Regions from separate parts of the Levilactobacillus sp. FUA 3915 genome, predicted to be linked through region 2. Evidence: predicted binding sites of a transcription regulator. Region 2 holds the regulator's gene; the other holds the start of a gene.

Region 1 (3,710 bases), 370 kb from region 2:
AGCAGGAGACCAGTTCGCCCCGGCGAGAACGACCGGCGTTTAAAAAGCTAGGCGTGGCCGGTTGGTAGCGTTGGTGAATAATTTCATCCGCTAAATCGTGTGCCAGTTGTTGGTCCCCATCGGCGAAGTCCAGGGCGTTCATGGCGACCCGGTCGATAAAGTTTTCTAAGTAGTAGTCGTTGTCATCCGTCTTCAAGGCGTATTGAGCGTAGAACTTATAAGCGGCCATGAAGGATTTGAAATGGAAATTCTGCGCACGCATGTAGGCGTACAGGTCTTCAATAAAGCTCATGGGATAGGCGGCGATGACGGTTTCTTCAACGTAATTGTTGGCAATTAGGAAATCAAAACGTTCCTGTAAGGAAGCAAATTTCTTGGTGTTGGGAATCACGTTTTCCTTCAGAAAGGCTTGGAGGGCCTCTTGATCCTTGTTCAACGGAATTTGACCGTCGACGGGGATGTTGATTTCGTTATTTAAGTCGTAATACGTCACGTCGGTTAAGTCTTTTAAAGGCATACTGATCAACTCTTCCTTCTCTTAATTTGCGTAAAATTCAAACAAAAATGGCGGCACCGTGAACAAACACGACGTCGCCAAGACGGGTTTGTGCCGAACTAAAAAAGGCTTAGCCCGCGATTTGTGTTAATTGGTCTGGACGGAAGCCATAGAAGGCTGGCATGCCCGGTGCTTCAACAACGGGAACGGCTTGGAAACCCTTCTCCTTGAGGTACGTCACATATTCGGGGTTTTGGTTAATATTCCGTTCTTCAAAATCCACGTTATGTTCGCTCAGAAAACGCTTTGTCATCTTGCACTGCATACAATTGTTCTTTGAATAAACTGTTACTTTCATGGTCGACACTTCCTCGTAAAATTCATTATCAATGTGTTCAGTGTACACCAGATATGGAAAATTACAATCAAAAAAGACACTATATTTGGTAGTTGAAACATACAATAACTACCAAATATAGTGTCTGAACTGATAAACTTTTTTTATTAGCCACCAACGACTAACTACGGTAAAATAGTCAGTAAAGGTGGCGGAGAAATTGACTAATCACTATTATACACAAAATCCAGACGTTTTACACGAGGAACATCATTGGCCGTTTACCCTCTTAGGCAACGAATTGTTGTTTACCACCGACAACGGTGTTTTTTCTAAAAACCGGGTGGACTACGGCTCACGGGCGCTGCTGAATGCGTTTAACGCCGACAAGACACCGGCTGGTCCTTGGTTGGATCTTGGCACAGGTTACGGCCCAATCGGCCTGGCACTGGCGAAGAAGTGGCCTGATCGCCAGGTCACCATGGTCGATGTGAATGAATTAGCTTTGGATTTGGCCCGGCAAAATGCGGTGGCCAATCAAATTGAAAACGTGGAGATCAAGACCTCAGACGTGTATACCCACGTCACGGAGCGTTACGCGGCTATCATTACGAATCCGCCCGTTCGTGCCGGTAAGCAGGTGGTAACGACCATGTTGACGGGGGCTAAGGATCATTTGCTTCCAGGCGGGACGTTGACCGTGGTCTTACAGAAGAAGCAGGGTGCACCGTCGGCCGAGAAGACCATGAAAGAAACGTTTGGCAACTGTACAAACATTAAGAAGGATAAAGGCTACTATATCTTAGAGAGCACACTGACAGCCGATTAGCTGAAAGGAGGGGTCCCCGTGCGCGACCAGAGTTATACCGGATTACAACGTCACTATATGGAAGAGGCCCTCTTTGAAGCGGATCAGGCCGCCATCATTGGTGAGGTGCCCATTGGGGCCGTCATTGTGCATGATGATCACATCGTGGGGCGGGGGCACAACCTCCGCGAGCACGGCAACGATGCCACGATGCACGCCGAGGTGCGGGCCATCGAAGAGGCTTGTGGGACCTTAAAGAGTTGGCGACTAGAAGAGTGTCAGCTGTACGTGACGATTGAACCGTGCCTGATGTGTAGCGGCGCGATTATTAACTCACGGATTCCCGAAGTCTTTTATGGCGCGCGTGATCCGAAGGCGGGCGCAGTCGATAGTCTCTACGAAACGTTGACGGACACGCGGTTGAATCACACCGTGAAGGTCCATGAAGGCTTACTGGCCAAGGATGCTGGTGAGCGAATGGTCAGCTTTTTCCAGGCGGCTCGCAAGCGGCAGAAGGCAGCGAAGAAGGCTCGGCAAGCGGCCAAACGCGCAGAAGCTAACAAGACGCTAGACAGCAAGAATAAATCATGATACACTAGTATTTGCCGTAAAGGCCTTGGAGCAAGGGTGGGCTTACGAATCGTGTCAGGTCCGGAAGGAAGCAGCACTAAGTTCGTTTCGCTTTGTGCTTCAAGTTTATGTGATAATTCCAACTCCTAGTCCGTGGACTGGGAGTTTTTTCGTGTCCAAATTTAGCTAATTAAGTTCCCAATTAAGTTCCGGTAAATCTCCGACCTGAGTCGTGACAGGACCCGGTCAAAAAGGCTATAATGTTAATCAGTGAATTTAAGCAAAATGGGTAAAATTAAAAGAACGTTTGCGTCACACGTAAAGAAATTTTTCGACTTATTTAATGATATAAGCAGGTCGATGAGGCCTAGACGGCAAAGTTGATGAAAACACCACTGGAAAATAAATAGATAGTATCGTGTGTCTATTGAATGGGTTAGCGGGTTAAGTCGATGTAAGCCGCAGGGCTGGTGAAAATGAGCTCAGCCGTGGGAGTTACCTTAGCGGGTTCCCCGCTTAGGTAACTGCTATCTTTGAGACGTGTTTCTCAGCGGCTCAAAGTAAGTCTGGAGACCGCTTCTCAGGCTCCAGACGGGCGCCCACAGCGTCACGGCTCATTTTCACCAGCCCGGAGGCATGAAACAACGACTAAAGAAAGGAACAGATTGCATGGCTTATCAAGCACTTTACCGGGTCTGGCGGCCCCAGCGATTCGAGGATATGATTGGGCAAGAAGTCATTACCCGTACCTTGAAAAACGCCATTACGACCAACCAAATCAGTCACGCGTACCTCTTTGCTGGTCCGCGGGGAACCGGGAAGACCTCGGCGGCTAAAATCTTTGCGAAGGCCATCAACTGTCACCATCAAACGGACGGCGAACCCTGCAATGAATGTGAGACCTGCAAGGCCATCACTGAGGGGACGCTCAACGATGTGATTGAAATCGATGCGGCTTCGAACAACGGGGTCGAAGAAATTCGAGATATCCGGGATAAGGTGAAGTACGCGCCGACCGTGGCCGATTACAAAGTCTACATTATTGATGAAGTTCATATGTTATCGACTGGAGCGTTCAACGCACTGTTAAAGACGTTGGAAGAGCCACCGGCTAACGTGATTTTCATTTTAGCCACCACGGAACCCCACAAGATTCCGGCCACGATTATTTCGCGGACCCAACGGTTTGATTTCAAACGAATTGCGGCCAATGATAGTTATGCGCGCATGACTTATATCTTGGACCAAAAGGGTGTCACTTACGATGAACAAGCCGTTAAGGTGATTGCCAAGGCGGCCGAAGGTGGTATGCGGGATGCCCTGAGCATTCTCGACCAGGCGCTGTCCTTTGGGGATAATGAAATTACCCTGGATAACGCGTTGTTGGTGACGGGGAGTGTGACCCACGAACTGTTAGCGACCTACGTGCAACAGGTGCTGGCCGGAGATACCAAGGCGGCCTTAGCCACGCTCCAATCCGTTTTGGAAGCTGGCAAGGA
Region 2 (3,710 bases):
ATGAGGGCCTTAGACAGCGTTGGCTTGTCCGAATCCACCAGCATGTGGTAGATCAGCACGTTTAACACCGACTGTGGAAACAGCTGACGACTGACCTGGTCGCGGATGATGCGCTGCTCACCGTCCGTGATGTAGCCGCCGCGCTTTTGCTTGATTGCCTGTAAAAAAACTGCGGGCACCGTGGTATTCGCCACCTTGATCAACGCCTGTTCGGCGGAACTCAGGTGCTGATCCGTCGGTGCCTGGGCCAATGTCGCGGCAGAGGGCGTCTGTTCGCTAGCCGCCGGTTGGGCGCGGTGTTGTTGGCCAAAACTCTGAGCAATCACCCGTTTGAACTGTTCGGGGTCAAATTGATTCGTTGCCAAATCCGTTGCTTCACCCACGTACCGGGCCATGGTGACCTCATCCAGGCCGTACGTCGCGTGCTCCGTCAATAATAGCTGACGTTGGCTCCGTAATGCCCGGGTGTCAATGAATGAGTGCTCTAAAATGTCGCCTAATAATTTAAAATCAAAGTCCTCATGGTTGGTCCCTTGCAACGCTGGTGCGCCGGCGTCAACCGGCAACTCATCGCGCGTCGCCGTGATGGCGGCTGGGAGTTGCTTGAGCTCTTGCCCATCCACGTGAAAGACGTCCAGAAAGTTCTTGGTAATATCCACTTCATCCGCAGAATCAGTGGTCTGCGGCGTGTTGTGGGTAACCAGGGACCGATAAACCTCTTCCCCGACCACGCCCAACAGCTGAACGCTCAACAGATCATCGCGAAAGAAGTCTGCCGGCTGAAGTGGGGCCCGCAGCTCATAAATGAAGCTGGTCAACTCATTGGCCGTCTTCACCTTAGTCGTCAGTAACCCCGCAGCCTCCAGGCGTAACCGGGCCTCATAGAAATGGGCCAGGTCCATCCCCAGCAGTCCCAGCAGGGTGGCGTGACGCTTGTACGTCGCCCGTTCGGGGAGCCAAAAAAGGGCCGAGTAAAGCCCCGCGGCACTCGGTCCAATGATTGGCTGATAAAGCTGGGTCAACGTCTGCCAACTTTGATCCGTCAAGCGGTCCGCTAGCCGCACCAGGAATCCCGTTCGCGGTTTTAATTGATGCCAGGAATCCTCCATGCGTTATTTCCCCTCACTTTGCCCCTGGTCCCCTGAATCTGGGTCAGAGTCCTGTTGGGCCTTTTGCTTATCCTTATCGAGCATGTCCTTCAACTCGTTGAAGAACACCCCGGTATCCTTGAATTGCCGGTAAACGCTGGCAAAGCGGATATAAGCGATTTCATCCACATCTACGAGCCGGTTCATCACGTATTCCCCAATTAATTGACTGGAAATTTCGTTGACGCCCAGCGCGCGAATTTTATTTTCAACTTCATCCACGATATTGGTCATGACGTCCATCCCCACTGGTCGTTTCTCAGCGGAGCGGATGATGCCTCGTAGAATTTTCTCCCGGTTAAATTCCTCCCGGGTCCCGTTTTTCTTAATTACCAACAGTGGCGTCACTTCGACGCGCTCAAACGTCGTGAACCGAAAACCACAGTTCTCGCACTCACGACGCCGGCGAATCACGCGGCCGTCGTCGGTGGGCCGACTGTCGACGACCCGCGATCCATTATGATGACAGTGTGGACACTGCATTATTGGTCACCTCGTTTTAAATGGTTACTCTTGCCAAATTTATTGGCGTCAAGCCATTTTACCACTTGTTGGCGCGTTTGGGCAATCGTGCCCCCGTTGTCAATAACCACCGTGGCCTGCGCAATCTTCCGGTCGATGGGCCATTGCCGGTCCATCCGGGCCTGGGCATCGGCCGTCGATAACCCATCACGGGCCATTAGTCGTTGCCGCTGGGTCGTGGCATCGGTCGCCACGACCATCACGTGATCGACCAAGTGAATCAGGTAACCGACCTCAAAGAACGTGGGCGCATCAATGAGAACCACGGGCACCCGCTGCGCCTGATAGCCCGCCAATTGTCGCTGAATCTCGTCCTGAATCAAGGGTGTCGTGATGGCCTCGAGACGTGCCAATTCTTCCGGATGAGTAAACACCAACTGGCCCAGCTTTTTCCGGTCCAGTCCGTCTGCGGTCAGGTAGTCTGCCCCAAAGGTCGTGCCAATCTGCTTGAGACCGGCCGACCCCGGTGCGACCACCTGGCGGGCGATGATATCGGCGTCGATGACGGGCAGCTCGGCAGCTCGTAACCAGGCACTCACGGTTGATTTGCCGGTCGCAATGCCCCCGGTCAGTCCCCAGACTTCAGTCATCGGTCAACGCCTCCAATGCTTCCAAAGGCACGGGCTGACAGTGCGGGCAGTAGTGCGTGCCGCGCTGAGCAACCTTGATCTTTACGATTTCCGTGCCGCACCGCTCACAGGGTTCCCCCTCACGCCCGTAGACGTGCAGGTGATTTTGAAATTGCCCCGCCTCGCCAAAGGCCGTCGAGAAGGAGTGTACGGTCGTCCCGTGTCCCTTGATGGCCTGCGCGAGCTCGTCAATAATGTTGCGGCGCAGCGTGGCAAGCTGGTCGGCACTCAGCTCATCGGCTGGTGTCAACGGATTGATTTTTGACAGCCACAAGACCTCATCCACGTAAATGTTGCCCAGACCCGCAATTTTAGACTGGTCCAACAGGAAGGGTTTGACCACCTTGTGAGACTTGCCAAAAATCCGTTGCATATAGGCCAGGGTCAACGTGTCGTCCGTGGGTTCCGGTCCCAGTTTACCCAAGGAGGGCAAGGCCGCCGCCTCGTCTCCAGTTGGGACTAACCGCATCCGACCAAACTTACGGGTGTCGTTGTACCGCAGCTCCCGGCCATCCGTCAGATAGAAGATAACGTGGGTGTGCTTGATCACGGGACTCCCCTTTGGCTGGACATCGTATTTTCCTTCCATCCGCAGGTGTGACACCATAGTCAAGTCGCCACTGAACCGAAACAACAGGTACTTGCCCCGCCGGTCGATGCGTTCAATTTTTCTGCCAATCAATTCCGCCGTAAAGACTTCCGCGTCGGGGGTGACCATCTTGCGGTAGAACACGTCGACATGGTCGATGGTTGCGCCCGCCACCAGGCTGGTCAGCCCGCGCCGAACCGTTTCAACTTCAGGTAATTCTGGCATAACCGTCTCTCCTTTTGCCGCTACTTGGCGTTGTACCAAGTCGGTCCGAAATGACTTTCCACCTTCAACGGAATCTCGAGGTCAACGGCGGAATCCATGACACTTGGCACCAGTTTTTCTAACGTTTCGATCTCATCGGCTGGGGCCTCAAAAATCAATTCATCGTGCACTTGTAAGAGCATCGTGGCTTGTAAGTCCTTGACCGCGTCTTCCATCCGAATCATGGCAATCTTAATGATATCCGCTGCGCTCCCTTGGATTGGCGTGTTCATCGCCGTCCGTTCAGCGAATGACCGTTGGTTAAAGTTGCGGGAGTTAATGTCTGGCAAGTACCGCCGACGATGGGCAATCGTTTCCACGAAGCCCTGTTCCTTAGCCTGCTGAACCATGCGATCCATGTAAGCCTTAACGCCAGGGTATTCTTCAAAGTAGGTGTCAATAAAGTTCTTGGCTTGCTTCCGGGTGATACCAATGTTTTGGGACAACCCAAAGTCACTGATCCCGTAAACGATTCCGAAGTTGACCGCCTTGGCCTGCCGCCGAATATTTGGCGTGACCTCTTCGTCGGGCCCCATCTTAAAGATCCGCCGGGCGGTC

The links. Region 2 encodes NrdR, which represses ribonucleotide reductase genes. Its sites were predicted from a motif close to ACACNATATATNGTGT; they were not measured.
Region 1: nrdH (glutaredoxin-like protein NrdH) is a predicted target of NrdR. The motif match lies at 963-978, and genes of this name have one in related genera.

The regions. Positions count from the first base shown of each region.
Region 1 is NZ_CP168704.1:321,720-325,429, reverse strand. Features, by position in the region: gene nrdE (class 1b ribonucleoside-diphosphate reductase subunit alpha) at 1-517, opposite strand, end outside; gene nrdH (glutaredoxin-like protein NrdH) at 627-854, opposite strand; gene ACEPST_RS01945 (class I SAM-dependent methyltransferase) at 1,054-1,662, shown strand; gene ACEPST_RS01940 (nucleoside deaminase) at 1,720-2,232, shown strand; RNA gene ffs (signal recognition particle sRNA small type) at 2,255-2,341, shown strand; gene dnaX (DNA polymerase III subunit gamma/tau) at 2,881-3,710, shown strand, end outside.
Region 2 is NZ_CP168704.1:2,979,549-2,983,258, forward strand. Features, by position in the region: gene ACEPST_RS13825 (replication initiation and membrane attachment family protein) at 1-1,109, opposite strand, end outside; gene nrdR (transcriptional regulator NrdR) at 1,113-1,631, opposite strand; gene coaE (dephospho-CoA kinase) at 1,631-2,260, opposite strand; gene mutM (bifunctional DNA-formamidopyrimidine glycosylase/DNA-(apurinic or apyrimidinic site) lyase) at 2,253-3,113, opposite strand; gene polA (DNA polymerase I) at 3,134-3,710, opposite strand, start outside.